DNA from 3 places in the Streptomyces sp. NPDC050147 genome. Region 2 is predicted to be linked to each of the others. Evidence: riboswitches for the same ligand, from Rfam matches in the RefSeq annotation. Region 2 holds a riboswitch; each other region holds the start of a gene.

The links. A riboswitch is a leader RNA that binds a small molecule or an ion and turns the genes downstream of it on or off. The one in region 2 is predicted to bind cyclic di-AMP.
Region 1: linked by a shared signal. The riboswitch ahead of AB0I94_RS20165 (C40 family peptidase) and the one ahead of AB0I94_RS11445 (transglycosylase family protein) in region 2 are both predicted to bind cyclic di-AMP.
Region 3: linked by a shared signal. The riboswitch ahead of AB0I94_RS18225 (M23 family metallopeptidase) and the one ahead of AB0I94_RS11445 (transglycosylase family protein) in region 2 are both predicted to bind cyclic di-AMP.

The regions. Positions count from the first base shown of each region.
Region 1 is NZ_JBFALJ010000012.1:139,130-151,331, reverse strand. It holds gene AB0I94_RS20180 (amidase) at 1-1,122, opposite strand, end outside; gene AB0I94_RS20175 (ATP-dependent Clp protease proteolytic subunit) at 1,296-1,946, shown strand; gene AB0I94_RS20170 (hypothetical protein) at 1,954-2,262, shown strand; cyclic di-AMP (ydaO/yuaA leader) riboswitch at 2,599-2,790, shown strand; gene AB0I94_RS20165 (C40 family peptidase) at 2,794-3,267, shown strand; gene AB0I94_RS20160 (DUF6328 family protein) at 3,423-3,965, shown strand; gene AB0I94_RS20155 (LysE family transporter) at 3,943-4,572, opposite strand; gene AB0I94_RS20150 (LysR family transcriptional regulator) at 4,680-5,591, shown strand; gene AB0I94_RS20145 (ATP-binding protein) at 5,580-6,047, opposite strand; gene AB0I94_RS20140 (helix-turn-helix transcriptional regulator) at 6,318-7,178, shown strand; gene AB0I94_RS20135 (DUF397 domain-containing protein) at 7,188-7,412, shown strand; gene AB0I94_RS20130 (8-amino-7-oxononanoate synthase) at 7,413-8,555, opposite strand; gene bioB (biotin synthase BioB) at 8,719-9,909, shown strand; gene AB0I94_RS20120 (adenosylmethionine--8-amino-7-oxononanoate transaminase) at 9,902-11,191, shown strand; gene bioD (dethiobiotin synthase) at 11,193-11,921, shown strand.
Region 2 is NZ_JBFALJ010000005.1:270,621-277,176, forward strand. It holds gene AB0I94_RS11435 (cytochrome P450) at 1-894, shown strand, start outside; gene AB0I94_RS11440 (transglycosylase family protein) at 1,031-1,999, shown strand; cyclic di-AMP (ydaO/yuaA leader) riboswitch at 2,234-2,379, shown strand; gene AB0I94_RS11445 (transglycosylase family protein) at 2,383-3,102, shown strand; gene eno (phosphopyruvate hydratase) at 3,340-4,620, shown strand; gene AB0I94_RS11455 (septum formation initiator family protein) at 4,722-5,204, shown strand; gene AB0I94_RS11460 (DUF501 domain-containing protein) at 5,244-5,810, shown strand; gene AB0I94_RS11465 (Ppx/GppA phosphatase family protein) at 5,807-6,556, shown strand, end outside.
Region 3 is NZ_JBFALJ010000010.1:230,161-242,362, forward strand. It holds gene AB0I94_RS18205 (amino acid permease) at 1-1,046, shown strand, start outside; tRNA gene AB0I94_RS18210 (tRNA-Lys) at 1,157-1,229, shown strand; tRNA gene AB0I94_RS18215 (tRNA-Met) at 1,465-1,538, shown strand; gene AB0I94_RS18220 (PP2C family protein-serine/threonine phosphatase) at 1,697-2,833, shown strand; cyclic di-AMP (ydaO/yuaA leader) riboswitch at 3,036-3,182, shown strand; gene AB0I94_RS18225 (M23 family metallopeptidase) at 3,194-4,279, shown strand; gene AB0I94_RS18230 (aldo/keto reductase) at 4,479-5,423, shown strand; gene AB0I94_RS18235 (PrsW family intramembrane metalloprotease) at 5,428-6,828, opposite strand; gene trmB (tRNA (guanosine(46)-N7)-methyltransferase TrmB) at 6,872-7,726, opposite strand; gene lhgO (L-2-hydroxyglutarate oxidase) at 8,041-9,243, opposite strand; gene AB0I94_RS18250 (MFS transporter) at 9,386-10,852, opposite strand; gene AB0I94_RS18255 (asparagine synthase-related protein) at 11,552-12,202, shown strand, end outside.

The DNA.
Region 1 (12,202 bases), on a different contig from region 2:
GGCCCGCTCCAGGTCGACACCGGTGAGCGCGCGCCCCTGTCGTACGTTGTGGACCAGGCTGGGTTTCATCCGGTCTCCCGCGCTCTCCACGAGCGCGCCGAGCGCCAGGTGGAACTGCCAGGCGCGGAAGGTCCGGAACACCTCGTCGGCGCCGGTCAGTTCGGGGCACGCCTCCTCGACCACGCAACCCAGGTCGGCGAAGACCGTGACGGCGGACGCGAGTACGTCCCTGACCTCGCGGTCGACCGGCACCGCTCCTCCCAGGTCGGGAGACCAGGCGATCCGCAGCCCCTTCGGATCCCGTTCCAGCGGACCGCCGAACGCGCTCCCCGGCGTCTCAAGGGCGATCGGCGAGCGCGGGTCGGGGCCGGCGACGACGGAAAGAAGGAGGGCCGCGTCGGCGACCGTGCGCGCCATCGGCCCCTGCACGGCCATCGTCGACCAGGGTGCGGTCTCCGGCCAGCTCGGCACCCGGCCAGGCGAGGGGCGCAGGCCCACCACGTTGCAGAACGACGCGGGGTTGCGCAGCGAACCGCCCATGTCGCTGCCGTCGGCCAGGGGATGCATGCCGCACGCGAGCGCCGCCGCCGCTCCCCCGCTGCTGCCACCCGCCGATCGCCGGAGGTCGTACGGGTTACGGGTCGCCCCGAAGACCGGGTTGACAGTGTGCGAACCGGCCGCGAACTCGGGCACGTTGGTCTTGCCGAGGGTGATCGCCCCGGCGGCGCGGATCCGCTCGACGATCAACTCGTCCCGGGCCGGGACGTTGTCGGCCAGGAGCGGCGTCCCGTAGGTGGTCCGGATGCCGCGGGTGTCATGGGTGTCCTTGTGGGCGACGGGCAGCCCGTGCAGCGGGCCGAGCGGCCCACCGCGCGCGGCGGTCTCGTCGGCGGCGTGCGCCTCGTCGAGCGCGCGTTCCGCCACGAGCGTCACCACCGCGTTCACGGGTCCGTTGACCTGCTCGATCCGGTCCAGGTGCGCCCGGACGACCTCGCGCGCGGACACCTCGCGGGTGCGGATCCTGACGGCGAGTTCGCGGGCGGTGAGGTGGACGAGCTCGGGGGGCGGGGGGAATGGGTGAGCGTCCGCGGCTTCGGCGGATCGGTGCGTTTCGGGGCTCATGCGACACCTTCGGCTCGGGGCGGCGGAGATCGCGACGAGGCGGAGTATGCCCACGCCGCCGCGCCGGTCATCCGTTCCGCACCAGAACCCTCGCCACAACGCTACGTACGTCCTGTACATTTTTTACAGGAAGTCTTGGGGAGCAGCCGACCCCGGCAGAGGAGAGACGCGCCATGAACCGACCGATCGCCCGTTATGTCCTGCCCGAGTTCACCGAACGCTCCAGCACGGGGCAGCGGACGCTGGACCCGTACTCGAAGCTGCTCGAGGAGCGCATCGTCTTTCTGGGGACGCCGATCGACGACACGTCGGCCAACGACGTGATGGCGCAGTTCATGCACCTCGAATACCTGGCGCCCGATCGCGACATCTCGCTCTACATCAACTCCCCGGGCGGCTCGTTCAGCGCGATGACCGCGATCTACGACACGATCCAGTTCGTCACCTGCGACGTGGCGACGACCTGCCTGGGACAGGCCGCGTCGTCGGCCGCCGTCCTGCTGGCCGCCGGCACCCCCGGCAAGCGGTCCGCGCTGCCCGGCGCCCGCGTGCTGATCCACCAGCCCTCGCTCGCCGAGCCGATCCAGGGCCAGACCTCCGACCTGGCGATCCAGGCCGACGAACTCCTGCGCACCCGCGCGCGGCTGGAGAAGCTGCTCGTCCAACACACGGGCCAGAGCGCCGAACGTGTCGCGGCCGACATCGAGCGGGACAAGATCCTCGACGCGGCCGAGGCAGTTGAGTACGGCCTGGTGGACCGAGTCATCGCCAGCCGCAAGTCGTCTTCGCGCACTCCGAACCCGCACACCCCGGACGCGGGGTGAACCGCCGATGCTGCCGCCCGAACTGCCCCCGCTGCCCGCTCTGACCCGCGCCGAGGGCGAGTTGATCGACCGGTACCTCGAAGTGGTCGACCTGCTGGGCCGGATCAACCCCGGCCGCGCCTCGGACACCTACGGCGGACTGCGTGCCGCCCAGGCCCTGGTGGCCGGCGCGACCGCCCTGCGGGACGCGCTGACGCTCATGCATCAGCGGGGCGAGAGCACCGTGCACGCGCCGACGTTGGCCCGTGCGCTGCGCGTTCTCGACGGGGAGCGGCGGACAGGACGGGTCACCGTGCCGCCCCCGTCGGCGTCCTGAGCGCCCGTCACCCGGGCCCTCGAACTCAGTTGTGTCCGGGGCCGATCTCAAACGAACCAAACGGGCTACCTCGTTCGGCGTAGACATCCGTCCTTTTTTGAGACGTCTTCAGTTGCGTCAGTTGTGTACGCGTGAGCCGGAATTACTCGTTCCGGTGCTGGTCGAACGATCATCCGGTGCCCTCTCCGCTCCCCGAATCCGACCTTGTCCACCCGAACGGTTCAGGCGTGAGGAGCCTCACAAAACACCGTTTCGACTCGGAATTCGTGCCCTTGACGGGTCAAGATCCCTTCCGACGACAAGCCCCCGCCACCACGGCGGGGCGGTCCGAGCGGACGCCAAATCCTGCCGCCGCCCGGATGACCGGTCGACATCTGTGCATCGGCAGGAGTGGAGGACCCAGGCATGACGGGTCGGTCCGGAAAGTCCGGACGACGGCCCTTGGGGTGAAGCCGCACACAGCGGCCGGGCAACTTCGCCAGCCCGAATCCGACAGGTCATCCTTCACAGGCGGTTGACGAAGGGTTGCGCATGACCGCGCTGAATCATGTCCCGTCGCTGCTCACCAGGGCCGGATCCGTGTCCGCCCTCACGCTCGCCGTCGTAGGCGGCACCCTCGTGGCCCCAGGGCTCACGTCGGAGGCAGAGGCGGCCACTCACGGGACGAAGGCGCTCAAGATCGCCGCCGCCAAGAAAGGCTCCCCGTACCGCTACGGAGCGACGGGACCGAACCGGTTCGACTGCTCGGGCCTGACCCAGTACTCGTTCAAGCGCGCGGGCAAGAAACTGCCGCGCACCGCCGGACAGCAGTACAACAAGACCCGCCACATCTCCGCGTCCAACCGAGTCCGCGGTGACCTGGTCTTCTTCCACTCCGGCCGGAACGTCTACCACGTCGGCATCTACGCGGGTAAGGGCCGCATCTGGCACGCCCCCAAGTCGAACACCGTGGTGCGGCTCGAGAAGATCTGGACGAAGAGCGTCTGGTACGGCAGGGTGCGCTGATCTTCCGTCACCGGCGGTCGGCCGGGCGGCGGTAGCGGTGGCGGTGGCCTCACGGCCGCCGTCACCGCCCGCCCGGCCCGGCGCGGCCCCCGCCCGGCCCTCTGGTCGGCGCGCCCGCCAGGCGTGGGGCGCGTGGGCGCGGATACTCGTGCGCCATGGCCGAAAACAACAGCTCTCACACCTCGGACGACCCACCGCGCAACGAGACGCGCTTCGAGCGCGCCGACCGCAACTTCGCGGAGCTTCTCCAGGAGCTGCGCGTCACGCAGGCCGGGGTGCAGATCCTCTTCGCCTTCCTGCTGACGCTCGCCTTCACCGAGCGCTTTCCCTCCCTCGACACGATGCAGCGCACCACCTACGTGACCACGCTGCTGCTCGCCGTGCTCGCCGCGGCGCTGTTCACCGCTCCGGCCGCCGTGCACAGGTCGCTCTTCCAGCAGCACGCCAAGCCACTGATCGTGCGCGTGTCGTCCCGCCTCGCCGGCATCGGTCTGACGGTCCTGGTGTTCGCGGTCTCCAGCGCCGTGCTCCTGGTCGTCGACGTGGCGGTGGGCCGGACCGGCGGGATCATCGCGGGGGCGGGCACGCTGGTGGTGTGCGCGGGCCTGTGGGGGCTGCTTCCCCTTCTGGTGCGCCGCGCGCGCGACGAGGGAGATGCGGACACGTCGGACGACGTCAGGCCGTCAGCGCCTCGGTGAGGAGCACCAGGCCGAGGACGCTCAGCGCGACGCCCGTGCCCCCCTCGATCGCACGGGCCGTACGCGGCTTGCGCAACCACCGCCCGAGCCGGTCGACAAGGAGCGCGACGACCGGGAACCACACCAGGGCGAGGGCCACGATGATCGACGCGAGCAGCAGTGTCCTGGGCATCGCGGGGCTGCCCGCGGGCACGAACTGCGGCAGCACGCTGAGGAAGGTGATGGGCGCCTTGGGATTGAGGGCGTTGGTGAAGAAGCCCTGACGCAGACTGCCCCCGACCGCCTCCTGCCGCGCACCGTCCCGGAGGCCGAAGCTCTCCAGCGGCCGCGCCGCCGACCGCAGCGCGCGACACCCCAGGTACAGGACATAGGCCCCGCCCACGACCTGCAACGCCCTGAAGAGGGTGGGGACGGCCGCGAGGACCGCCGCGACCCCGGCCACCGCGAGCGCCGTGTGCACCACAAGCCCGCCCGCCACACCGATCGCGCAGGCGACTCCGGCGCGGCGGGAGGTGAGGGCATTGCGCACCACGACGGCGAAATCGGCGCCCGGCAGCGCGACCATGCCCGCGGCGACGCCCGTGAAAGCGACCAGTTGTGCGTCCATGGCGGCAAGCCTGCCGTTCTCGTGCCTTCAGCAGGTATGTGGAATATTCTGGGTCTGCCTTAAGCAGTTGTTTACCCCCGTCGTTTACCCCGCCACCGGGAGAGACCATGTACGACCCCACGCGGCTCGCCGCACTGGTGGCCGTCTCCGAGGCCGGGTCGATCACACGCGCCGCCGAGCGCCTCGGCTACACCGTGCCCGCCCTCTCCCAGCAGCTGGCCAAGCTCGAACGTGAGGCGGGCACCGCGCTCCTGGTGCGGCATCACCGCGGGGCACGGCTGACCGGAGCGGGCGAGCTGCTGCTCGCGCGGGCTCGCCGGGTCCTTGACGAGATGGAGCAGGCCCGGCACGAGCTGGCCCGGCTGACGGGCCTGACCGGCGGCAGGCTTCGCGTGGGCACCTTCACCACCGCCGGAATCCATCTGGTGCCGCCCGCGCTGACCGCGTTCCGCCGCGCCCATCCGGACATCGAGCTGACGGTACGGGGCTACGAACCGCCGCTCGGCGTCGCTGCCGTGGCGGCGGGCGAGGTCGATCTGGCCCTCACGCACACGTATGAGCCCACGGATCCGGCACCGCTGCCCGCGTCCGTGAGCGCGGAGCCGGTCCTGGTCGAGGAGCTGGTCCTGGTGACCTCGCCCGGGCACGTGCTCGCGAGCGGCACCTCAAGGCTGCCCCTGAGCGAACTCGCCGGGCAGCCGCTCATCAGCATGGCGCCGACGCACCCGCCCCGGCAGGGCGTGGAGTCCGCGCTCGTCCGGGCCGGTGCGACCCCCTCGGTCCTGGTCGAGACTCCGGGCTACGCGCTGGTGTGCGCGCTGGTCAGCGCCGGGCTCGGCGTCGCCGTCGTACCGGAGATGGTGGCGCGGACGGCTGCCACCCCGGTGGGGACGAGGCCGCTGGAGCCGGGCAGTCTGCGCCGCACGATCTCGGTCGTCCACCGCACCGATCAGTCGCATCCGGCGGCGGACACCTTCCGGGCCCTGCTCCGGGGGGCCTTCGGCCGGTCAGTGGGGTGAGGTCGAGGTCGAGGGGGCCGCTGCCTCGCCGCGGACCGGCGCGGTCCACGGCAGTTCGATCCAGACCGTCTTGCCGCCCTCGGCAGTGGGCGTGACGGAGAGTCTGCCGCCGCACTCCGTTGTCAGCCAGCGGATGATGACCAGACCACGGCCGTTGTCCTGCTGGACGGCGGCGGGCAGCCGCTTGGGGTAGCGGGGGTGGCTGTCGGTGACACCGATGCGCAGCTGCTCGTCCCGGTCCAGCTGGACGTCCACCCGGAAGGTGGGCGACTCGCCCCGGGTGTGCTGGACGGCGTTCGTGGCGAGTTCGGAGACGATGAGCCGGACAGTGTCGGCCTCTTCGGTCTCACTCGGCAGGCCCCACTCGGCCAGGACGGTCGAGACGTATTTCCGGGCCGCGGAGACCGAGGCAGGATCGCTCGGCAGGGTGACGGATGCTTCCTGAAGGTCTGCCATGGCGACGTTGTCCCTTTCCCACCGGGGCTCGGCTCCGACTCGTAGCGAAGGCCCGAGGACAGTCCCGGAATGGTGCTTCGAATCAGCCTGCCACTCTTGGGCCCCTCAGAGGTGGCCATCCACCAAGATGTGCATATATCTGTCGCTCAAAGCGGTGAACTCTGCTACGAGAGACCATATTTGGGCGCGGGTTCGGCACTTCCTCTACTGTCGCCCCTGAGCGGCCCGGGGGAGGCCGAAAAGAAGCGCTCCGTCGGGAAGGAGACGGACATGCCGTACGGTCCCGCGGTGCGCCGCCGGAAACTCGGCGCCGAACTGCGTGCGCTGCGCACGCACGCCGGGCTCACCAGTGGCCAGGCGGCGGACCGGGTCGGCTGGCATCAGTCGAAGGTCAGCCGGATCGAGACCGGCCGTAGCAGCGTCAAGGCGGCTGACGTAGGGCTGCTGCTCGATGCGTACGAGGTGCGGGACCCTCAACTCCGCCAGTTGCTGGTGGCATTGGCGGGCTCGGACGACGACGGTGGCCGCCGCCACTGGTGGCACGCCTATCGCGAGCTGTTGCCGCCCGCCTACCGCGACTTCATCAGTCTGGAGTCGCAGGCCTGTCGGATGCGCACCCTGGAGACGACCGTCGTACCGGGCCTGTTGCAGACGCCGGACTACGCGCGTGCGGTGACGCGGGCGGCGCTCGACGGCCTGCCGGACCAGCAGGTGGACACGCTGGTGGAGGTGCGTCTGGCCCGTCAGGACGTGCTGCGCACGGCCCCGCCGCTACGACTGAGCGTGATCCTGGACGAGGCGGTGCTGCACCGGCCGGTGGGCGGCGGCACGGTGCTCGCGGGTCAGTTGAAACGGTTACTGGAGGCGGCGCGGCTGCCCCACGTACGGCTTCAGGTCCTGCCGTTCGCCGCCGGAGAACACGTGGGCCTCATCGGCCCTTTCGTTATTTTCTCATTTCCGAACATTGCTGATCTGGATGTGGTTGTTCTCGACCACTTGACGAGTAGCCTCTACCTCGAACGGAAAGAAGACCTCCAGGCCTACACCGAGGCCTTCAACTCCCTTCAGAGCAAAGCCCTTTCACCCGAGGAATCAACGGATCACATCGCCGGGATACGTGACGGCGCGTAAGGGGGCACCATGACGGCACTGCCTCGACACGTACCTTCCAGCACATCTCTGCACGGCGCACGGTGGTACCGCAGCAGTCGCAGCAACGGCATGAACAACTGTGTGGAGACAGCCTCGCTCGCTTCAGGGCCGAAGCAGGGGCTGCTCGCCGTGCGCGACTCGAAGAACACGGCGGGGCCCGCCCTGCTCTTCTCGCCCGCGACATGGGAGGCCTTCGTCCACGGCCTCCGGTGACTACCGGGGTGCGGTGCGGCTGATCACTCGTACGGCATCGGCGATCTGTTCGTCGGTGAGATCCGCTCGGGCGGTCAGCCGCAGCCGCGAGATGCCGTCGGGCACCGACGGCGGACGGAAGCAGCCGACGGCGAGCCCCGCGCCCCTGCAGTCGGCCGCCCACCGCACGGCCGCCTCCGGTGAGGGTGCGCGCACGGAGACGACGGCGGCGTCGGGACGTACCGCCGAAAGGCCTTCCGCCGTGAGGCGGGTCCGCAGCTCGGCCGCGACGGCGCGAGCCCGTGCGGCGCGCTCCGGCTCCCGGCGCAGCAGCCGCAGGGCCGCGAGGGCGGCGCCCACGGCGGCGGGCGCGAGCCCCGTGTCGAAGATGAAGGTCCGCGCCGCGTTGACCAGATGGTCGATGACCTTGGCGGGCCCGAGGACGGCGCCGCCCTGACTGCCGAAGGACTTCGACAGGGTGACCGTGGCCACCGTGTGGGACGTGCCCGCGAGCCCGGCCGCCTGCGGGGCGCCCCGGCCGCCGTCGCCGAGCACGCCGAGCCCATGGGCGTCGTCGACGACGAGAGCGGACCCGAACTCCTGGCAGGCGGAACTGAGTTCGGTCAGTGAAGCCGCGTCTCCGTCGACCGAGAAGACCGTGTCCGACACGACGATCGCGGGACCCGCGTGAGCGTCCAGTGTCTTGCGCACCGCTTCGGGATCGGCGTGCGGCACCACCTGCGTCGTGCCGCGGGCCAGGCGGCAGCCGTCGATCAGCGAGGCGTGGTTGCCCGCGTCCGAGACGATCAGCGAACCGTGCGGGGCGAGGGCGGTGACGGCGGCGAGGTTCGCGGCGTACCCGGAGGAGAGGACCAGGGCGGCCTCGAAGCCGCAGAACTCGGCGAGCTCGCGTTCGAGTTCCGCGTGCAGTTCGGTGGAGCCCGTCACCAGGCGGGAGCCGGTCGCCCCGCCTCCCCAGCGCCGGGCCGCGGCCGCCGCGCCTTCGGTGATCTCGGGGTGCCTGGCCAGGCCCAGATAGTCGTTGCTCGCCAGGTCGAGAAGGTCCCCGGCGTCGGCGGGGCGGGGACGCAGGGTGCGGACGAGTCCGGCCCGTGCGCGCAGGCTCGCCTGCTCGTCGATCCAGTCGAACGGCGAGCTCGCCATGGGGTCCCCTCCGGGTCGTCGGCACTGGCCGGTTTGTAGACAGTGCACAGACCCTAGCCGTCCGGCCACCGGGCCAGGATGTGGCAATACCCACACCTCTCAGCGTTTCTGTTGTGCGAAGTCTCCTTGGAAAGCGAGGCTCTCGTACGTAAGGATCAGCGCCATGGATCTGCTGAACACGCTGGTGGACAAGGGGCTTCGGCGCGAGCTGCCGACCCGTGACGAGGCGCTGGCCGTGCTGGCCACCTCCGACGACGAGCTTCTCGACGTGGTTTCCGCCGCCGGGAAGGTACGGCGGCAATGGTTCGGGCGCCGGGTGAAACTCAACTATCTGGTCAACCTCAAGTCAGGGCTCTGCCCCGAGGACTGCTCGTACTGTTCGCAGCGCCTCGGCTCGACGGCAGGCATCCTCAAGTACACCTGGCTCAAGCCCGACGAGGCCTCGCAGGCCGCGGCCGCCGGGGTGGCGGGCGGCGCCAAGCGGGTCTGTCTGGTCGCCAGCGGGCGCGGTCCCACCGACCGCGACGTCGACCGGGTCTCGCAGACCATCGAGGCGATCAAGGAGCAGAACGGCGGCGTCGAGGTGTGCGCGTGCCTCGGGCTGCTCTCCGCGGGCCAGGCGGACAGACTGCGCACGGCGGGCGCGGACGCGTACAACCACAACCTCAACACGTCCGAGGGCACGTACGGCGAGATCACCACGACCCACACGTACGCCGACCGCGTGGACACCGTGCGGCAGGCGCAGGCCGCGGGACTCTCCGCCTGTTCGGGACTGATCGCGGGTATGGGCGAGACGGACGAGGACCTGGTGGACGTGGTCTACGCGCTGCGCGACCTCGACCCCGACTCGGTGCCGGTCAACTTCCTGATCCCCTTCGAGGGCACGCCGCTGGCGAAGGAGTGGAACCTCACCCCGCAGCGCTGCCTGCGCATCCTCGCCATGGTCCGCTTCGTCTGCCCCGACGTGGAGGTCCGCATCGCGGGCGGTCGCGAGGTGCACCTGCGCTCGATGCAGCCCCTGGCGCTGCACCTCGCCAACTCGATCTTCCTGGGCGACTACCTGACCAGCGAGGGCCAGGCCGGCAAGACCGACCTGGAGATGATCGCGGACGCCGGTTTCGAGGTCGAGGGCACGGACACGGTGACGCTGCCGGAACACCGCGCGGACGCCATCGCGGCCGCGGGGTGCGGGTCGCACGGCGAGAGCGGGGGCGGCTGCGGGCCGTGCGGCTCGTCGGAGCGCGAGCCGGCACCGGCCGAGGCCGCCTCGGACGAGACGTCCGAGGCGCGTACGGACCTGGTGGCGGTACGCCGCCGGGGTGCGGGAACGGATCTGGCGCCCAATGCCTGACCTCTCCGTTCCCGAACTGCTCGATCTCGACCGTCGCCACGTGTGGCACCCGTACGGCCCCATGCCCGGCCGCCAGGAGCCCCTGGTGGTCGAGGCGGCGAGCGGCGTGCGGCTCCGACTCGCGGGCGGAGGCGGCGAGTTGGTGGACGGCATGTCCTCCTGGTGGTCGGCGATCCATGGTTACAACCACCCCGTGCTCAACGACGCGGTGCGCGGTCAGCTGGACCGGATGAGCCATGTGATGTTCGGCGGGCTCACCCATGAGCCCGCCGTGCGCCTGGCGAAGCGTCTTGTCGACATATCTCCGGACGGGCTCGAGCATGTCTTCCTCGCGGACTCCGGTTCGGTGTCGGTCGAGGTCGCGGTCAAGATGTGCCTGCAGCACTGGCGCTCGCTCGGCCGCCCGGCCAAGCGGCGGATGCTGACCTGGCGCGGCGGCTACCACGGGGACACCTGGCAGCCCATGTCGGTGTGCGACCCCGAGGGCGGCATGCACGAGCTATGGCAGGGGGCGCTGCCCCAGCAGGTGTTCGCGGACGCGCCGCCCGCGGGCTTCGAGTCGTACGACGACGCCTACGCCGACCATCTGCGCGAGGTGATCGGGCGCCACGCCGACGATCTCGCCGGTGTGATCGTGGAGCCTGTGGTGCAGGGCGCGGGCGGTATGCGGTTCCACTCCCCCGCCTATCTGCGGGTCCTGCGGGAGGCGTGCGACGAGCATGACGTGCTGCTCGTGTTCGACGAGATCGCCACGGGGTTCGGCCGCACGGGCGCGCTGTTCGCCGCGGATCACGCGGGGGTCACGCCCGATGTGATGTGTCTGGGCAAGGCGCTGACCGGAGGCTATCTGACGCTGGCGGCGACGCTGTGCACCTCGCGGGTCGCGGACGGCATCTCTCGCGGCGAGGTTCCGGTCCTGGCCCACGGCCCGACGTTCATGGGCAATCCGCTCGCCACGGCGGTGGCCTGCGCCTCCATCGAGCTGCTGCTCGGGCAGGACTGGCAGAGCGAGGTCAAGCGCATCGAGGCGGGCCTGCGCGACACGCTGGCCGAGGCGGCGGAGCTGCCGGGTGTACGGGACGTACGCGTGCTCGGCGCGATCGGCGTCGTGCAGCTGGACCACGACGTGGACATGGCGGCGGCAACGCGCGCCGCGACGCGCGAAGGGGTGTGGGTGCGGCCGTTCCGTGACCTCATCTACACGATGCCGCCGTTCATCACGAGCGACGACGACGTGACACGGATCGGGCGCGCGGTGTGCGCGGCGGCGAAGGAGGGCTGAGATGACGGTCGTCGTGGTGTCCGGGACGGGCACCGAGATCGGCAAGACGGTGACGACGGCGGCGGTGTCCGCCCTCGCGCTCGCCTCGGGGCGCAGCGTCGCGGTGCTCAAGCCCGCGCAGACGGGAGTGGCGCCCGGTGAGCCGGGCGACGCGCGAGAGGTGACGCGACTTGCGGGCGACGCGGTCACCACCCTCGAACTCGCCCGCTTCCCGGAGCCGTTGGCGCCGAACACCGCCGCGCGGCGGGCGGGCATGGCGCAGGTCCGTCCGTACGAGGTCGCCGCGGCGGCGGAGAAGCTGGCGGCCGAACACGACCTGGTCCTGATCGAGGGGGCGGGCGGCCTGCTGGTCCACTACGACGACGAGGGCGCCACCCTCGCCGACGCCGCGCGCCTCCTCACGGCGCCGGTCCTGGTGGTCGCGTCGGCCGGCCTCGGCACGCTGAACACGACGGCCCTCACGGCCGAGGCACTGCGGGCACGCGACCTCACCGCCCTGGGGGTGGTGGTCGGCAGCTGGCCCGCGACACCGGACCTGGCATCACGCTGCAACCTCGCTGACCTGCCACGGTGCGCGGGCGCTCCCCTGCTGGGCGCTGTACCGGAGGGCGCCGGATCCCTTGCGCCCGTCGACTTCCGCGGCCGGTCCGGGACCTGGCTGTCCCCGGAACTGGGAGGAACGTGGAACGCCACGGCGTTCACCACGCGGGAGGCACCGCCGGGCGGCTGAGTTGACGAGGGTCCACGGGCGGCCTGGCATTACGGCGGGCCGCGCCTGGCACGGGTTGCGGGTCTCGCCTGGCACGGGTTGCGGGCCGCGTCTGGCACGGGTCGCGGGCCGCGCCTGGCACGGGTTGCGGGCCGCGCCGGGGGGGCTGCGAGACTCGCGCGGCGCCCACGCGGTCTCCGTCCGGCACCGATGCGGAACTCGCGCGGCACGGTCCGCCTTCGTGCGCCCGCGCGTGGCGCGGATCCCGGTGAACTCCTTGGCCAGGCCAGGGCGAGCCGTTC
Region 2 (6,556 bases):
CAGCTCATCGACCAGTTCGCGGAGAAGGGGGAGGCCGACCTCATTCACGACTTCGCCTTCCCGCTCCCCATCTACGCGATCTGCGACCTGCTCGGCGTGCCACGCGAGGACCAGGACGACTTCCGCGACTGGGCGGGAATGATGATCCGGCATGGGGGAGGCCCCAGGGGCGGGGTCGCCCGGTCCGTGAAGAAGATGCGCGGCTACCTCGCCGAGCTGATCCACCGCAAGCGCCTCGAACCCGGCGACGACCTCATCTCCGGGCTCATCCGTGCCTCCGACCACGGCGAGCACCTCAGTGAGAACGAGGCCGCCGCGATGGCCTTCATCCTCCTGTTTGCCGGTTTTGAGACGACCGTCAACCTCATCGGCAATGGCACCTACGCCCTCCTCACCCACCCCGAGCAGCGTGAGCGGCTCCAGGAATCTTTGCGGGAAGGCGACACCGGTCTCCTGGAGACCGGGATCGAGGAACTCCTCCGCTTCGACGGGCCCGTCGAGCTGGCCACGTGGCGGTACGCCACCGAGCCGCTGACCATCGGAGGGGAGGACGTCGCCGCCGGTGACCCCGTCCTCGTCGTCCTCGCCGCCGCCGATCGCGACCCCGAACGCTTCGACCGGCCGGACACGCTCGACCTCTCCCGCCGCGACAACCAACACCTCGGCTACGGCCATGGCATTCATTACTGTCTCGGCGCACCGCTGGCCCGGCTCGAAGGTCAGGCCGCCCTCGCGACGCTTCTGCGGCGCCTCCCTGACCTGCGACTCGCGGCGGAACCTGGTGATTTGAGGTGGCGCGGCGGGCTCATCATGCGGGGGCTCCGTACACTCCCCGTGGAGTTCGCGCCCGCACAGCGGAGCAAATATCAGCCGCCTGAACCGACGTCCAGCTGACGCGCCGTCAAGACTGTGACTTTCACGTGATCTCCGCTGCATCGACTTGTGACAAGCGTTCGACTGCCGCTACGTTCACCGACGACTCGGCATCCCGTGCCGCAGTCGTCGCTCCAGTCACGCGAAAGGCAACCGCATGCTCTCCGGCAATGGTCGTCACCGACGCCCCCGCCAGGCCCCGGCCCTGATCGTCGCGGCAGGAGTCGCGGGATCGGCCATCGCCATCCCGCTGCTCGGCGCCACCAGCGCGAGCGCGGCGTCCACCGCCACGTGGGACAAGCTCGCGGAGTGCGAGAGCGGTGGTTCCTGGAGCGCGGACGCCGGCAACGGCTACTACGGCGGTCTCCAGCTCTCGCAGCAGACCTGGGAGGAGTACGGCGGCCTCGACTTCGCGCCGAGCGCCGACCAGGCGAGCCGTTCCCAGCAGATCTCCGTCGCCGAGAAGGTCCTCGACGACCAGGGGCCCAAGGCCTGGCCGAGCTGCGCGCCGACCGCCGGCCTCTCCCAGGACGGCGCCGCCGCCGACGTCGACCCGGGTGCCCCGATCACGACGATTCCTTCTGACGAGCCGTCGGAGTCGCCTGAGTCGTCCGAACCGAGCGAGCCGAGCGAGTCGTCAGAGCCGGGCGAGACGGCCGACTCCTCGGACAGCGCCAAGCCGTCCGAAAAGCCGGACGCCGACGGCGAGTCACGAGACAAGAATCACGACGAGCCGGGCAAGTCGGGCGACCCGGGTGAGTCCGGTGACTCGGCCAAGTCGGACGACCCGGACAAGTCTCGCTCGGAGGACGCCACTTCGACCACCCCTTCGCCCTCCACCGGTGAGAGCGAAGGCCGCCACCGTGGCGGCGGCGCGGGCGACGAGGCGTCCGAAGGCTCCGCCCGCGAGGGTTCGGGCCGACACGCCTCCCGTGGCGACGAGCGCGAGCATGACGTCTCCGAGGGGACGTACACGGTCCGCTCCGGCGACAACCTCTCGCTCATCGCCGACGACCTGGATGTGAAGGGCGGGTGGACCGAGCTGTACGCCGAGAACGAGAAGTCCGTCGGCTCCGACCCCGACCTCATCCTTCCCGGTCAGAGCCTCGATTTGGGCGAAAAGTAAGGGTAGTTGGCGAGTCGCTTTGCGCTCGATGTCCCAATTGGCGCAAGTGAGAGATGGGTCTCAGAAGCCCTGATCGTCTTTGAAATTAGGCGGATCGCATGCCTAACGTCGTGACCGCTCGCCACAGCGGGCCCCGCCGGTCGGTACGCCGAGTCCTGCCAACGGCCGTTCGGGAACAGTCGTCGCGTAAGCGCCGTAGGCAGGAGCGGGGGACCCAAGGTTTGCGCCGGGCCGGTCCGTTGAAAGCCGAGCATCGCGAGAGCGAGCGAGGCGGACGGACAGGAACGGCTAGGGGTTAAGTCGCGCTCAAGAAGCGCGGCCGGGCAACTTCACTGGCCCGAACCCGACAGCTCACCTCGCAGGCGTCGGTGAGGGGATCACTCATGCTGTTTTCCAGCAAGGGCAAGCACCGCCGCCCGTCCAAGGCCACTCGTGTCGTCACGCTCGCCGGTGTCACCGGTGTCGCTGTCGCCGCTCCGCTGATGGCGGCCGGTTCGGCCTCCGCCGCGACGAACTCCGAGTGGGACGCCGTCGCCCAGTGCGAGTCGGGCGGCAACTGGTCCATCAACACCGGCAACGGCTACACGGGCGGCCTGCAGTTCTCGTCGTCCACCTGGGCGGCGTACGGCGGCACGAAGTACGCGCCCACCGCCGACAAGGCCTCCAAGGCCCAGCAGATCGAGATCGGCGAGAAGGTCCTCGCGGGTCAGGGCAAGGGTGCCTGGCCGAGCTGCGGCGTCGGCCTCTCGGGCGCTTCCAACCAGGGTGGCGGTGCGCAGCAGAGCGCCCCGCAGCAGACCCAGGAGCAGCCGCAGAGCAAGCCCAGCGCACAGACCGAGCAGCCGCAGCAGGCCGCCCCCAAGGCGGCCCCGAAGGTCGAGGCCGCACCGCAGGCCGAGTCCAAGAAGACCGTCGAGACGCCGACCGGCAAGACGGTCAAGAAGGGCGACGGCGAGTACAAGGTCAAGAAGGGTGACACCCTCTCCAAGATCGCCGAGGCCAAGGACGTCAAGGGCGGCTGGCACAAGGTCTACAAGCTCAACGGCGACATCATCGACAACGCCGACATGATCTACCCGGGCCAGCAGCTCCACCTGAGCTAGTCCTGGCGGGGTGCTCCCCCTCCCCGCCCCGGTGCGCGTATCCCCCGTACGCACCGGGGCGGGGTTCATTCGGTCCTCGCCCCGGACCTTCCACTCTTTGTTCCGTTCGGAAACATTTTGCTCTCGGTTTGTCCACGGGGCGGTCGCTCGGCTGGCTCTTGTCCGGGAGCCGGTTAGGCTCGTGTCCGCGAGGCCAACGTTTCGCGTACCCGCGTCACATCCCAGAAGGAGATGCTCGTGCCGTCCATCGACGTCGTCGTAGCCCGGGAAATCCTGGACTCCCGAGGCAACCCCACGGTCGAGGTCGAGGTCGGCCTCGACGACGGCAGCACGGGTCGTGCCGCCGTTCCGTCCGGTGCGTCCACCGGTGCTTTCGAGGCCATCGAACTCCGTGACGGTGACCCCAACCGTTACATGGGCAAGGGCGTGGAGAAGGCCGTCCTCGCCGTCATCGAGCAGATCGGCCCGGAGCTCGTCGGGTACGACGCGACCGAGCAGCGCCTGATCGACCAGGCGATGTTCGACCTCGACGCCACCGACAACAAGGGCTCGCTCGGCGCCAACGCCATCCTCGGCGTCTCGCTCGCCGTCGCACACGCCGCGTCGGAGGCCTCCGACCTCCCGCTCTTCCGCTACCTCGGCGGCCCGAACGCGCACCTGCTGCCCGTTCCGATGATGAACATCCTGAACGGCGGGTCGCACGCCGACTCGAACGTCGACATCCAGGAGTTCATGATCGCGCCGATCGGCGCCGAGTCGTTCTCCGAGGCCCTGCGCTGGGGCACCGAGGTCTACCACACGCTGAAGAAGGTCCTGAAGGACAAGGGCCTCTCCACCGGCCTGGGCGACGAGGGCGGCTTCGCCCCGAACCTGGACTCGAACCGCGCCGCGCTCGACCTCATCCTCGAGGCCATCAAGAAGGCCGGTTACGTCCCCGGCGAGCAGATCGCGCTCGCGCTCGATGTCGCCGCGTCCGAGTTCTACAAGGACGGCAGCTACGAGTTCGAGGGCAAGTCCCGCTCGGCCGCCGAGATGACCGAGTACTACGAGGAGCTCGTCGCCTCGTACCCCCTCGTCTCCATCGAGGACCCGCTGTTCGAGGACGACTGGGCCGGCTGGAACGCCATCACCGAGAAGCTCGGCGGGAAGGTCCAGCTCGTGGGCGACGACCTGTTCGTCACCAACCCGGAGCGCCTGGCCCGCGGCATCGAGGAGAAGTCGGCCAACGCCCTTCTGGTGAAGGTCAACCAGATCGGTTCGCTGACCGAGACGCTCGACGCCGTCGAGATGGCCCAGCGCAGCGGCTTCAAGTGCATGATGTCCCACCGCTCCGGCGAGACCGAGGACGTCACCATCGCCGACCTCGCCGTCGCCACCAACTGCGGCCAGATCAAGACCGGCGCCCCGGCCCGCTCCGAGCGCGTCGCCAAGTACAACCAGCTGCTCCGCATCGAGGAGATCCTCGACGACGCCGCGGTCTACGCGGGCCGTTCGGCGTTCCCCCGCTTCAAGGGCTGATCGTCGCCGGTCCCCGGCTCCGCTGAGCAGTTACCTACGTCCCCGTACTCGGTCCCGTACCGTGTGCGGGGACGTACGTACGTATCGGGGAGGCGGCACACATGGCCGTGAAGGACCGCGACCGGTTCTCCACCGCGACCAGACTGCGGCTGCTCGGCGAGCAGACCGCGGAGCGTGTCTACCGCTCCCAGACCAAGCGCCAGGCGCGCCGCTCCCGGCTCACGGGACGCGCCGCGCTCCTCGCGCTCGTGCTCTGTTCGCTGGTCGTCGCGCTCGCCTACCCGATAAGGCAGTACGTCTCCCAGCGCGCGGAGATCGCCGACCAGCGCACGGAGCAGGCCGAGCGCCGCGAGAACGTCGAGAGGCTGAAGGACGAGAAGGCCCGTTGGCGGGACGACGCGTACGCGGAGCAGCGCATCCGGGACCGGCTGCACTATGTGATGCCGGGCGAGACCGGCTACACGGTGATCGACCCCGAGGCGGCCAAGCAGCAGCGCACCGACCAGGGGGCCGCCGCCAGGCCCTGGTACTCGAACGTCTGGGAGGGCGTCGACAAGGCGGACCGCCCGGCGGACGACGACTGAATTCAGCAGAACTTCTACGGAACCGATCGAAAGACAGGCATGGAAACGCCCCCGCCGACCACCCCGCGCACCGACCCCACCGACGCCGACGTCGAGGCCTTCAAGCAGCAGCTCGGCCGCCCGCCGCGCGGCCTGCGGGCCATCGCCCACCGCTGCCCGTGCGGGCAGCCGGATGTCGTCGAGACGGCGCCGCGCCTGCCGGACGGGACGCCGTTCCCGACGACGTACTACCTGACGTGCCCGCGGGCCGCTTCCGCGATCGGCACGCTCGAGGCCAACGGCGTCATGAAGGAGATGTCGGAGCGGCTGAAGACGGACCCCGAGCTGGCCGCCGCCTACCGCGCGGCGCACGAGGACTACATCGCGCGCCGCGACGCCATCGAGGTCCTTGAGGGTTTCCCGAGCGCGGGCGGCATGCCGGACCGCGTGAAGTGCCTGCACGTCCTGGTGGGCCACTCCCTGGCAGCGGGCCCCGGCGTGAACCCCCTGGGTGACGAGGCGATCGCGATGCTGCCTGAGTGGTGGGCCAAGGGGCCGTGCGTCACGCCGTGTTCCGACGCTGGTGCTGGCGCCGATGCCACTGCCGAGCAGGAGCCCGCGAAGTGACCCGCGTAGCCGCCATCGACTGCGGCACGAACTCGATCCGCCTGCTCGTGGCGGACGCGGACCCGCAGACCGGCGAACTGGTCGACCTGGACCGGCGGATGACCATCGTCCGCCTCGGCCAGGGTGTGGACAAGACGGGCCGCCTGGCTCCCGAGGCCCTGGAGCGGACCTTCGCCGCCTGCCGCGAGTACGCGGAAGTGATCAAGCGTCACGGCGCCGAACGCCTCCGCTTCGTGGCGACCTCAGCCTCCCGCGACGCCGAGAACCGCGACGACTTCGTACGCGGCGTCCTGGACATCCTCGGTGTCGAGCCGGAGGTCATCAGCGGTGACCAGGAGGCCGAGTTCTCGTTCACGGGAGCGACGAAGGAGCTGGCGGGCAGTGACCACCTCGACAAGCCCTACCTCGTCGTCGACATCGGCGGCGGTTCCACGGAGTTCGTCGTCGGCGAGGACCACGTCCGCGCCGCCCGCTCCGTGGACGTCGGCTGCGTGCGCCTGACGGAGCGGCACATCCGTACCGACCCGCCCGCGCCCGCCGAACTCGACGCCGTCCGCGCCGACATCGGGGCCGCGCTTGACCTCGCCGAGCAGACGGTGCCGATCCGCGAGGCCCGTACCCTGGTCGGCCTAGCGGGCTCGGTGACCACGGTGGCCGCCATCGCGCTCGGCCTCGACGCGTACGACTCCGCGGCGATCCACCACTCCCGGGTCTCCTACGAGCAGGTGAGCGAGATCGTCGGCCGT
Region 3 (12,202 bases), on a different contig from region 2:
TGCTGCACGGCCTGCTCAACACCTTCGGTGTGCGCATCGTGGGGCTGCTGAACAGCGTCAGTGTCTGGTGGCACGTCTTCGGGGTCGCCGTGATCGTCGGGGCGCTCGCCTTCTCGCCGGACTCGCACCAGTCGGCGTCCTTCGTCTTCACCGAGTTCGTCAACAACACGGGGTGGGGGAGCGGGCTGTACGTGGCCCTCATCGGCTTGCTGATGGCCCAGTACACCTTCACCGGGTACGACGCCTCCGCGCACATGACCGAGGAGACACACGACGCCTCCACGGCCGGCCCGCGCGGCATCGTCCGCTCCATCTGGACGTCATGGATAGCGGGCTTCGTCCTCCTCCTCGGCTTCACCTTCGCCATCCAGTCGTACGACGGGGCCCGTGAGTCGGCGACGGGAGCGCCGCCCGCCCAGATCCTGCTGGACGCGCTCGGGGCGACCACGGGCAAGCTGCTCCTGCTCGTCGTCATCGGCGCGCAGCTCTTCTGCGGCATGGCGTCGGTGACCGCCAACTCCCGCATGATCTACGCCTTCTCGCGGGACGGAGCGCTGCCGTTCTCGCACATCTGGCACTCGGTGAACCCGCGGACACGCACACCCGTCGCCGCGGTCTGGCTCGCGGCCCTGGGCGCGCTCGTCCTCGGGCTGCCCTACCTGATCAACGTCACGGCGTACGCGGCGGTGACGTCCATCGCCGTCATCGGGCTCTACATCGCCTACGTCATCCCGACCCTCCTGAGGCTGCGCAAGGGCGACGCATTCGAGCGCGGGCCCTGGCACTTGGGCCGCTGGTCACGCCCGGTCGGCATCGTCGCGGTGGCCTGGGTGGGCGTGATCACGGTGCTCTTCATGCTGCCGCAGGTCTCGCCGGTCACCTGGGAGACCTTCAACTACGCCCCGATCGCGGTCCTGGTCGTGCTGGGCTCCGCCGCCACCTGGTGGTTCGCGTCGGCCAGGCACTGGTTCCTGAACCCGGACCACGAGCGCACGGCGGCCCGCGAGGCGGCCCGCAGCGGGGCGCCGGAACCCGCCGATCCCTGACCGCGCGGCGGCCGCCCCCGGCCCGTCGCGCGACGCGCGACGGGCCAAGGATGCGATACCCGATCGGACGACTGGACCTCTGCGGCTATGCTCGGGGGGTGCATCCGCACGGACCGTTAGCTCAATTGGCAGAGCAGTGGACTTTTAATCCATTGGTTGTGGGTTCGAGTCCCACACGGTCTACCGGGAGCGGGAGAGGGAAAACCCCTCTGACCTGCAACGCAGCGCCTGAGTCGACTTCGGTCGGCTCGGGCGCTGCTTCGTTCTCGGGGCCTGCGTGTGGGATGCGTGCGCGGGCGGGGAGGCTGCGGCGCACGATGCCGGGGCGGTCCCACGTGCGGTGGGGCCAGGCGTTTGCCGGTCGTTCCAGGCCGGTTCGCTTTCACTCCCCCTGATGGCGTAGAGTTGCATTCAACGGCGCGGGGTGGAGCAGCTCGGTAGCTCGCTGGGCTCATAACCCAGAGGTCGCAGGTTCAAATCCTGTCCCCGCTACTAAAGACCGAAGGCCCGGATTCAGAAATGGATCCGGGCCTTCGGTGTTTCCGCCGTGATGCCGTGATGCCGTGATCCGGCGGTAACCCGCTCGGCCCACACCGGTCGCCCCGCGCCGCCCCTGCGGGAACCCTGAGTGAGTGGGGCAGCGAGGAGGAATCGGCGGGGGCGGCAGGCGTCCCGATGTCCGGCACGAGTGGGCGCTCGTGCGGACCCTCCCCCTGCTGCTCGTCGTCGCCGGGATCGTCTACGACATGTCGACCCCGCCCAGGTTCACCGCCGCGCCCCTGTTCACCGCGGCCCCGCTCATCGCCGCGCCCTTCTACTCGCTGCTCGGCACCACCCTCATCGGCGCCGCCTCCTGCACCGCCGTGCTCGCCCTGCACTTCAAGACCAGCACCACCACCGACGTCGATGCCATCACCGAACTCATCACGGTGGGGACCGTCGCCGTCCTCGCCTGCGTCATCAACCGCGTCGTACGCCGCAGCGACAAACAGCTCGCCTCCGCCCGCTCCATCGCCGAGGCCGCCCAGCGCGCCGTACTGCCGCAGCCGGCCCCCCGGATCGGCGGGCTCGACATCGCGGCGCGGTACGAGGCCGCGGAGGCCGACGCGTTCATCGGTGGCGATCTGTACGCCGTGCAGGACACCCCGCACGGCGTCCGCGTCATCGTCGGCGACGTACGCGGCAAGGGCATGGGCGCGGTGGCGGCCGTCGCCGTGGTGATCGGGGCGTTCCGGGAGGCCGCCGAGCAGGAGTCCACGCTGGAGGCCGTCGCGCAGCGCCTGGAGCGTGCCCTCGAGCGCGAGGGCACGCGGCGTGACGGGCTCGACGCCTTCGAGGGGTTCACCACCGCTGTCCTCGCGGAGATCTCGCACGGCGACGGCCTCGTACGCCTCATCAACCGCGGGCATCCGGGTCCGCTGCTCCTGCGCGGCGACGGACGGCTGTGCCTTCTGTCGGCCGCGGAGCCGGCGATGCCGCTGGGGATGGGCGACCTGGGCGCCTGGCCGGACCGTGCGGACGAGACGGAGTTCCCGCCGGGAGCGATGCTGCTGCTCTACACCGACGGGCTCTCCGAGGCGCGGGACGTCCGGGGGGAGTTCTACGACCCGGCGGCGCGGCTCGGCGGCCGGATCTTCCCGGGGCCGGGCGGCCCGGACGCGCTCTTGAGGACGCTCGTCGAGGAAGTGCGGCGGCACACCGGGGGCAGGGGCACCGACGACATGGCGTTGCTCGTGGTGCGGCGGCCCATGTCACCGGCCGTGACGGAAGGGCACCCCTCCGCATAACAACTGACGTACTGTCAAGGAGATGTGAAGCTCCGGTGTGTGAAGAAGTGGGGTCAACTCGCCCCGTTCCGGCCCCCGGTGTCCCGATAAGTGCGGGCCAAAGGCGTTAACGATCAGTCGGAACAGCTTGGAATACGGGCCCGCTGTCTATTAACGTTCGATAACGCAGCGCGGTCGTCCCAGCCGTCACTCGAGTCGGCTCCGCGCGCACGCGCCTAATCCCGAAAGGGAGCCGGGGAACCACTAATTGGGGTGAATCGGGCGTCTGTGCATCCGTGCCAGATGTTCGTAGGAGACCTTCCTGCTCCGAACCCGTCAGCTAACCCGGTAGGCGAGAAGGAAGGAAAGGAGTGCGCCCCAGTGGCGTCCAACCGCCCTGCCCCCCAAGGCGTGTACGTACCGAATGACGACGATTTCGGTGGGTACGACGACAAATCCTGGGAGGAATGGAATCCCACCGAGGAGTCCATCCGTCCCGTCCGCGGCAGGCACCGCGTCCACAAGCGGGGTGGCGGCGGGCTCGCCCGCAGCTCCACGGTTCTCGGCGTAGGCGTCATCGCCGCCGTCGGCGCGGGCGGCATCGCCACCGCGCAGGACGGCAAGCCCCCGGTCTCCATCGAGATGCCGGACCTCTCGGCCGTCACGGACTCGCTGCCGGAGGCCAAGTCGCTTCCGGGCGTGGGGTCCTTGATATCCGACGACTCGTCCGACTCGGGTTCCGCGGACAACGGCGTGACGACCGCCGCCGCGCCCCTCACCGCCGCGGGCCTCAGCACCGCCGACGCCGAGCAGGGCAGCACGGACGCGGGTGAGGCGCTGCGGGCCCGCATCATGGAGCAGGCGGAGAACCAGCAGGACCAGGCGGACGACGCGGTCCAGAAGGCCGCCGAGGAAGCCGCCGTCAAGCAGGCCGCCGAACAGGCCGCCGCCGAGCAGTCCGCGGCAGAGAAGAAGATCGCCGCCGACAAGGCCGCCGCGAAGAAGAAGGCCGAGGCCGCGGCCAAGAAGAAGGCCGAGGCGGAGCGCCTGGCCAAGCTCGCCAAGAGCTACACCCTCCCCGTCGCCTCGTACACGCTCACCGGCACCTTCGGGCAGCCCGGCTCCATGTGGTCCTCCGGCTACCACACCGGCCTGGACTTCGCGGCTCCGACGGGCACGCCCATCAAGGCCGTCCACTCCGGCACCATCAAGGAGGCCGGCTGGGCGGGGGCGTACGGCTACCGCACGGTCCTCGAACTCGACGACGGCACCGAGGTCTGGTTCTGCCACCAGTCCTCGATGAACGTCAGCGCCGGCCAGAAGGTCACCACCGGCGAGACCATCGGCCGCGTCGGGGCCACCGGCAACGTCACCGGCGCCCACCTCCACATGGAGGTCCACCCGGGCGGCGACTCCACCGGGGTCGACCCGGCGGCGTGGCTGCGCGGCAAGGGCCAGTCGATCTGAGGTAACCCCAGAACCCCGGTGGTCCTGGCGACAACCCCCCGACGCCAGGGCTGCCGGTTCGGCGTGCTCGCTTCCCGGGCGGGACCCCGGCATCCCGGTCGCCCCCGGCCCCCGGCCTCGGGCACCCCGGCGTCCCAGGAGATGGAATCGGCATCCCGTTCTGCGGAATGCCGCGGTCCATATGACCGTTGATCCCCTTATGACTTCTCTCCGCAAGCTTGGCTCTTCCGACCTCGAGGTCTTCCCGCTCGCCCTGGGCGGCAACGTCTTCGGCTGGACCGCCGACGAGGCGCAGTCCTTCGCCGTGCTCGACGCCTACACCGCCGCGGGCGGCAACTTCATCGACACCGCGGATGTCTACTCGGCCTGGGCGCCCGGCAACAAGGGCGGTGAGTCCGAGACCGTCATCGGCAACTGGCTCGCCTCGCGCGGCAGGCGTTCCGACGTCGTGCTCGCCACCAAGGTCGGCGGCCACCCCGACCACAAGGGTCTGTCCGCCGACACCATCAAGGCCGGCGCCGAGGAGTCGCTGCGCCGTCTGCGCACCGACTACATCGACCTCTACTACACGCACTACGACGACCCGACCGTCCCGGTCGAGGAGATCATCGGCGCGCTCGACGACCTGGTGACGTCCGGCAAGGTGCGTGCCGTCGCCGCCTCCAACGTGACCTCCGATCGGCTCCAGGAGTTCCTCGACTTCTCCGACCGCGAGGGCCTCGCGCGCTACTCGGTACTGCAGCCGCACTACAACCTCGTCTCGCGCGACACGTACGAGGGGACGCTGGAGCAGGTCGCCTCGCGTTCCGGCCTGGCCGCCGTCCCGTACTACGCGCTCGCCTCCGGCTTCCTGACCGGCAAGTACCGCCCCGGTGCGCGGGTCGACAGCGCGCGGGCCGAGGGCGCGGGCAAGCACCTGGCCACCGACCGCGGCCTGCGGGTGCTCACCGCCCTGGACGAGGTCGCCCAGGCGCGCGGCGCCGAGCTCGCGACCGTGGCGCTGGCGTGGCTCGCGGCGCAGCCGACGGTGGCGGCGCCGATCGCGTCGGCCCGTACGGTCGAGCAGCTGCCCGCGCTGGTCGCGGTGGGGGAGCTCGAACTGACGGCGGCCGAGGTGTCGACGCTGACGGCGGCTTCGGCGTAGGGCCCTAGCCCCGGTAGGGGTTGTACGCGGGGTAGGGCATCGCGGGCTGGGCGTACGGATATCCGTAGGGGGGCTGCTGCGGGTAGGGCTGCTGCGGGTAGGGCTGCTGTTGCGCGTACGGCTGCTGCCCGTACGGCTGTTGGTACGGCTGCCGGTACCCGTACGGCGGCGGCATCGGTACGAGCACCGGTGCCGTCGCGCGTGCCGCGTAGGCGAGGGCGGGCCGAGCGGCCTCGCGACGCTCCCACAGCGCGTGCAGCAACTCCCGCTCGCGTGCGACGAAGTCGGCGCCCGCCTTGCCCCTGCGTCCTCGGTGGCGCAGGAGCGCGAGAGACGTCGCGTACGTCTCGTACTGCGCGACCGCGCGCGCCGCGGCCTTGCCCTGGGTGTACGAGGCGTAGTCGCGGGCGAGCGTGCGGGCGCGCATCGTGCCGAGCGCGTACGGCTCGGGTGCGGTGAGCCAGCCCGCGATCGCGTACGCGGGCAGTTCCGCTCGCACGATGCGCAGGCCGCGCTGCCTGGTCCAGATGACGAGCCAGGTGAGCAGGCCGAACGCGGGCAGCATGAAGGTCGCGTACACGGCGAAGAAGCCGTAATCGCCGAAGCTGGCCGAGCCGTTCCACAGGGCGTGCAGGCCCATGGCGAGGAGCAGTCCGGCGAGCGGGAGCAGGACGCGCCGCCAGTTCCGCCGGTCGGCGCTGAGTGCGGCGATGCCGAAGCCGATGCCGGTGAGCACGGTGAACAGCGGGTGCGCGAAGGGCGACATCACGACGCGCACGAAGAAGGTCGCCGCCGTCACGGACGCGAGCCCGCTCTCGCCGTTGAGCTGGTCGGTGCCGAAGGCGCTGCCGAGGTAGAGGATGTTCTCGGTGAACGCGAAGCCGGTGGCGGTCACCCCGGCGATCACGACGCCGTCGACGATGCCGGTGAACTCGCGTCTGCGGAAGAGGAAGACGAGCAGTACGGCCACGGCTTTCGCGCTCTCCTCGACGATCGGCGCTATGACCGTCGCGCCGAGGGTGTCCGCGCTGGTGGGGTCCGCCGTGGCGGTGGCTATCCAGCGGGTCGCGAAGCTGTTGGCGACGATGGCTATGAGGGCGGCGGCGCAGGCGCCCCAGGCGAACGAGAAGATCAGGTTGCGCCAAGGGCCCGGCTGGACCCGCTGCAGCCAGCGGAAGGCGGCCACCAGGAGCGGCACCGGCAGCGTCGCGAGACCGAGCCCGACCAGGAAGCCCTGGGTGCCGGTCTGTTCCCTGACCAGGGCGAGGATCACCAGGCCGGACAGGGCGAGCAGCGTGACGAGGGCGGCCGCGCGTATCGCCCGCCGCTGCCACCAGCGTGCGTGCCGCAGCCCGGCGGGCCCTGCGGGGGGCATGGGGTGAGGGTGCGGAGAACGGGTGGCCACCCGTTGACCCTAACGAGGGACGGGGGTGGACCGCGACGGTGTCTCAGGCCGCGTGGCCGGTATCTCGATCCCCCTGGCCGGTGTTGCGGCCTTGCGGGCCGGTGTCGCGGCCTTGCGGGCCGGATGTCCGGCGGAACAGCAGGTCGTGGACGACATGCCCCTTGTCCAGGCCCTGGCCCTCGAACCGGGTGAGGGGACGGAAGGCGGGACGGGGCGCGTACCCGCCGTCGGCCCGGGTGTTCTCGAACGCCGGGTGCGCGGTGAGCACGTCCAGCATCTGCTCTGCGTACGGCTCCCAGTCGGTCGCGCAGTGCAGCACGGCGCCGGGCTTGAGGCGCGGTGCGGCGAGGTCGAGGAAGTCGGGCTGGATGATGCGGCGCTTGTGGTGGCGGGCCTTGGGCCAGGGGTCAGGGAAGTAGACGCGGAGGCCGTCGAGGGAGGCGGGCGGGAGCATTTCGCGGAGCAGGATGACGGCGTCGCCGTTCGCGACGCGGACGTTGGTGAGGCCGTTCCGCTCGGCGAGGCCGAGGAGATTTCCCTGGCCGGGGGTGTGTACGTCCACGGCGAGGATGCCGGTGTCCGGGTCGTCGGCGGCCATCTGGGCGGTGGCCTCGCCCATGCCGAACCCGATCTCGAGTACGACGGCGCGTTCGGCGCCGAAGAGCTCGGCGAGGTCGAGGGTGCGCTGCCCGTCGATGTCCAGGCCCCACTTGGGCCACAGCCGCTGGAGCGCGTCCGCCTGGCCGGCGGTGACGCGGCTCCTGCGGGGCTGGAAGCTGCGGATGCGGCGCTCGAAGTGTGAGCCCGCGGGGTCGGGCGCGGGCCCCTGCGGGAACCGGGGCTCGCCCTTCGGGCGCGGGGGGCGGGGGGCGCTGGGGGTGGTGGGTGACTCAGACACAGTGGGGCGATTTTATCTTTCCCCAACCCCGCCCCTTCCCGAAAACTCGCTCTGGCGCGAGGGCCTCGGTTGCCGTCATCACCGGCTTCGCCGAGTTCGTCCTCAAACGCCGGACGGGCTGAGATTCTCCGCCGGGCCGGGGAAGTCTTTTAGCCCCTGGGGGTCCCCCCGGACGGAGTCTGGGGGAGTTTGAGGACCGGGGTCTGGGGCGGAGCCCCTGCGCGGCGGAGCCGCCAATAGATACAGCCGGGAAGGGGTGCCCGCGCGCGAAGCGCGCTAATGGATGCAGCGGGGAGAGCCCCGCAGGGATCGCCCTACAGCAACCCCAGCACCCGCCGAGCCACCGCCCGCCCGATAGGCAGCGAAGCCGTCGCCGCAGGCGAGGGCGCGTTCAGCACATGCACAGCCCGCGCCCCCTCCCGTATCAGGAAGTCATCCACCAGCGTCCCGTCACGCAAGACGGCCTGCGCCCGCACCCCCGCCGCTGCCGGCACAAGATCGTCCGAGGTCACCGCGGGCAGCAGTCTCCGCACGGCCGAGGTGAACGCCTCCTTGGAGAGGGAGCGCCGCAGCTCCCCCGCCCCATACCGCCAGTGCCGCCCGGCGAGGCGCCAGGACCCCGGCCAGCTCAGCGTCCCCGCCAGCTCCCGTGGCCGCACCACACCCCATCCGTACCCCTCACGGGCCAGCGCCGGCACCGCGTTGGGTCCCACGTGGACCCCGCCCCCGATGCCCCGTGTCAGATGCACCCCCAGGAAGGGGAAGGCCGGGTCCGGCACCGGATACACCAGGCCACGCACCAGCTCGGGGCGCGCCAGGTCGAAGTACTCCCCGCGGAAGGGGACGATCCGCATCCCGGGGTCGTCACCGGCCAGCATCGCCACCCGGTCGCACTGCAACCCCGCGCAGTTGACCAGGATCTTTCCCCGCACCACCGAGCCGTCGGCCGTACGGACAGCCACCCCGAGCGCCGCACGCCGGTCGATGCGGACGACCTCCGCCCCGTACCGGACATCCGCCCCGGAGGCGTCCGCGAGGTGCTCCGCCACCGAGCCGTAGTCACAGATCCCCGTCGTGCCGACCTGGATCGCGGCGAGCCCCCGCACCTCCGGTTCGTACTCCGCGATCTGGGCGGGGCCCAGCTCCCGCACCGGAATGCCGTTCTCCCGGCCGCGCTGGACCAGTGCGTGCAGGCGGGGCAGCTCGGACCGCTCCGTGGCGACGATCAGCTTGCCGGTGACCTCGTGCGCGATGCCGTACTCCGCGCAGAACTTGACCATCTCGGCGGCGCCCCGCGCCGCGTACCGAGCCTTCAGGGAGCCGGGGCGGTAATAGATCCCGCTGTGGATCACCCCGCTGTTGCGTCCCGTCTGGTGCCGCGCGGGGCCGGCCTCCTTCTCCAGGACGGTGACCCGCGTGCCCGGCGCGGCGCGCGTGATGGCATACGCCGTCGACAGACCGACGATCCCGCCGCCGATCACCAGCACATCGCAGTCGTACGCCCCGGCCCGGACCATCCCGCATCACCTCCCACACCGATAGTGCACTGCGCCACTGACAACGCCCCCAAACCCGGCGAGGGCCGCAGGGTTACAGGGTGCGTAATTGCTGTTGCCGTTCCGGCGGCGCCCGGCTTGCGACGGTGCATGGGAGGACGGACTACGCGGGGGCCACGAGCAGCGGCCTGGCCCGCTCACGCAGCTCCACCACCCGCGGCTCGTCCCCGTACGGCTCCAGGCGGTGCAGCAGGTCCTTCACGTACTCCGTGGTCCGCGCGGACGAGATGCGTCCGGCGACCTCCAGAGCGCGTGTGCCCTGCTCGCAGGCGGCGTCGAGGTTCCCCGACTCCAGCTCGGCGACCGCCGACACCACGAGCCGCAGGCCGTGCGAGCGCACGAACTCCTCCGTCGGCCGCTTGAGCGCCTGCTCCGTGAAGCGCCGCACCTGACGGGGCGCCTTCAGGTCGCGATAGCACTCGGCGGCGTCCGCCGCGAAACGGTCGTAACCGTAGAAACCGAGCCATGACGGGTCGTTGTCTCCGTCCCGGGCCCGCTCCAGCCATCCCTCGGCCGCCCGGAGGGCCGCCCCCGCCGCCTGCGCGTCGTTGGCGCGCGCGTGTGCGCGTGCCTCGACGAGACGGAAGAAGCTCATCGTGCGTGCGGTGGCCAGACCGCGGTTGCGCTCCAGGGCCGCCTGCGCGAGGTCGACGCCCTCGTCGCCGAAGCCGCGGTAGGTCGCCTGGAGGGACATGGAGGCCAGGACGTACCCCCCTAAGGGGACGTCGGCCGCCGCGCGGGCCAGGCGCAGGGCCTGGATGTAGTAGCGCTGGGCGGCCTCCTGCTGGCCGGTGTCGAAGGCCATCCACCCGGCGAGGCGTGTCAGCTCGGCCGACGCGCCGAAGAGCGAGCGGCCCACCTCGTCCGAGTACGAGCCGAGCAGCAGGGGCGCCGCCTCGACCCGCAGGCACTCCGGGACCATCGACGAACGCCAGTCCCCGCCCCCGTACTTGGAGTCCCAGCGGCGGGCGTCCTCGGCGGCCTCCCGCAGCTTCACCACGTCGCTGTGGCCGACCTTCATCGGCTGCCCGCTGTTCGTACCGTCGGTGCCGTCGGCGGGATGGCCCGTCTCGCGGGGCTCGTCCAGGGCGACGTCGCGGGCGACCGAGCTGTCGGCCGGGGTTATCAGCCAGCGTGAGGCCGGCGTGGCGTACGCGCTCACCGCGAAGGAGCCGGCGAGCGACTGCCAGATGCCGCCGCTGCCCGCGCGCCTGCCCGCCAGGTCGAGGCGGTAGAGCTCGGTCGCCGACTTCACCGCGGCGCCCACGTCGCGCGGGAAGGCCAGGCCCACCTCAGGCGCGGGATCGGCGTCCGCGAGCCCGATCTCGTGCAGCGGGACGGGGCGGCCGAGCTTCTGTCCGATGGCCGCGGCGATGAGGTGCGGGGCGGCGCCCTGCGGCACCATGCCCTTGGACACCCACCGGGCCACCGACGTCTTGTCGTATCGAAGCGTCAACCCGCGTTGGCCGCCGAGGTCGTTGACCCTGCGCGCGAGTCCCGCATTGCTGATTCCCGCGAGGGCGAGAACGGTGCCGAGTTTTTCGTTCGGCCCGCGTTGCTCCCTGGACATGCGCCACCCCTCGACACAGACGGCTGCCGTGCGGTGGCTTGACCGCGCGGCATTCGTGCTGCGTTCCCCCAGGGGCAGCGGCGTCCGCGACTGCGACCGCCGTGGCCCGGAACCTCGGCCGCAAGAGCATTTGGCCGAGCCCCCAGGTATATGCCTCCGCGAAAACATCAGCACACACAGCGTAGTTCGCCGAATCCCAAGCGTTAAGAGGCGCAGTTCCGTATGGCGAGATTGTTGCCGGTAGGGAAGCGGTGGAGTGCCGGGGTGTGCTCCGGGTGTGTGGCCGTGCGCCTGCGTGTGCGCTCTTCACCGGCCATAAGGGGAGCGCTTCCATGGACGGTGCGTGGGTCGGCCCGCTGCGCTGGAGTCAGTGGGCTGGGGGACACCGCCGCCTCCATCCCCGCGGGCGGCGGACCGGTCCGGGGGGCGAACGCCGCCTCCCGGACTGTGTGTTGCCGTTCACGGTGCCGCCGCGTGAACGCCAACCGCCGATTTGGCTGAAAATCGCCTCTTCGGACGCCGGGGTCGTGCGCCCCGGCGCAAGGAATGCGCCGTGGTCGCGCCTTTCAAGTACCGCTCTCTCGCGGCAGGTCGACGGGAGCGTCGGCACCCCCGTAGCCACTCCCGCGCGCCTCCTTCGTGGCAGCATGGGACCCCAGTTCTCGATGCACTGGTTGTCCACAGCCTGTGGAGGCAACGATGCGGTGGTTGGTGGGGTGGAGCAGCACTGCCGTGAAGCCTGCGGTGGTGGGCTCGGCCGGGGCCACCGGTGAGAACGGCGAGACCGTTCATCCCGTGGGCTCCCAACTCCTCTGGGGTGACCCGGATCCGCTGTGGGCGGTGGGTGACTGGCGCCCGGACGAGGTGCGCACGGTGCAGGCCGACGAGCAGACGCGCATCGCGGTGCTCGGGACCTGCGGGGCGAGCGACGAGCAGCTCAGGGTCGGCCTGTTCGCCGCCCGCGGCGGCGCCCTGCGGCACCTGACCGCGTGGTCGGGGAGCTACACCGCGGTCGTCCAGGTCGGGCGGCGCGTCATGGTCGCCGGTGACCTCGCGGGCGCGCGCCCCGTCTTCTACACCCCCTGGGCCGAGGGCACGGCCTTCGCGACGGCCGCGCTGCCGCTCGCCGACCTCATCGAGGCCCACCTGGACATCGGCCACCTCGCGGCGCTCCTGGCGGCGCCCGACGTGCCGGAGGCGCTGCACGACTCGACGCCCTACCAGGGCGTGCGCCGTGTGCCACCGGGGCATGCGCTGATCCTGCGCGCGGGCAGCCGGGAGATCGCCGGGTACGAACACGTGGCGTCCCTCGCGGTCGCCGCGCCCGCCACCGACGCGACCAGCGCCGTG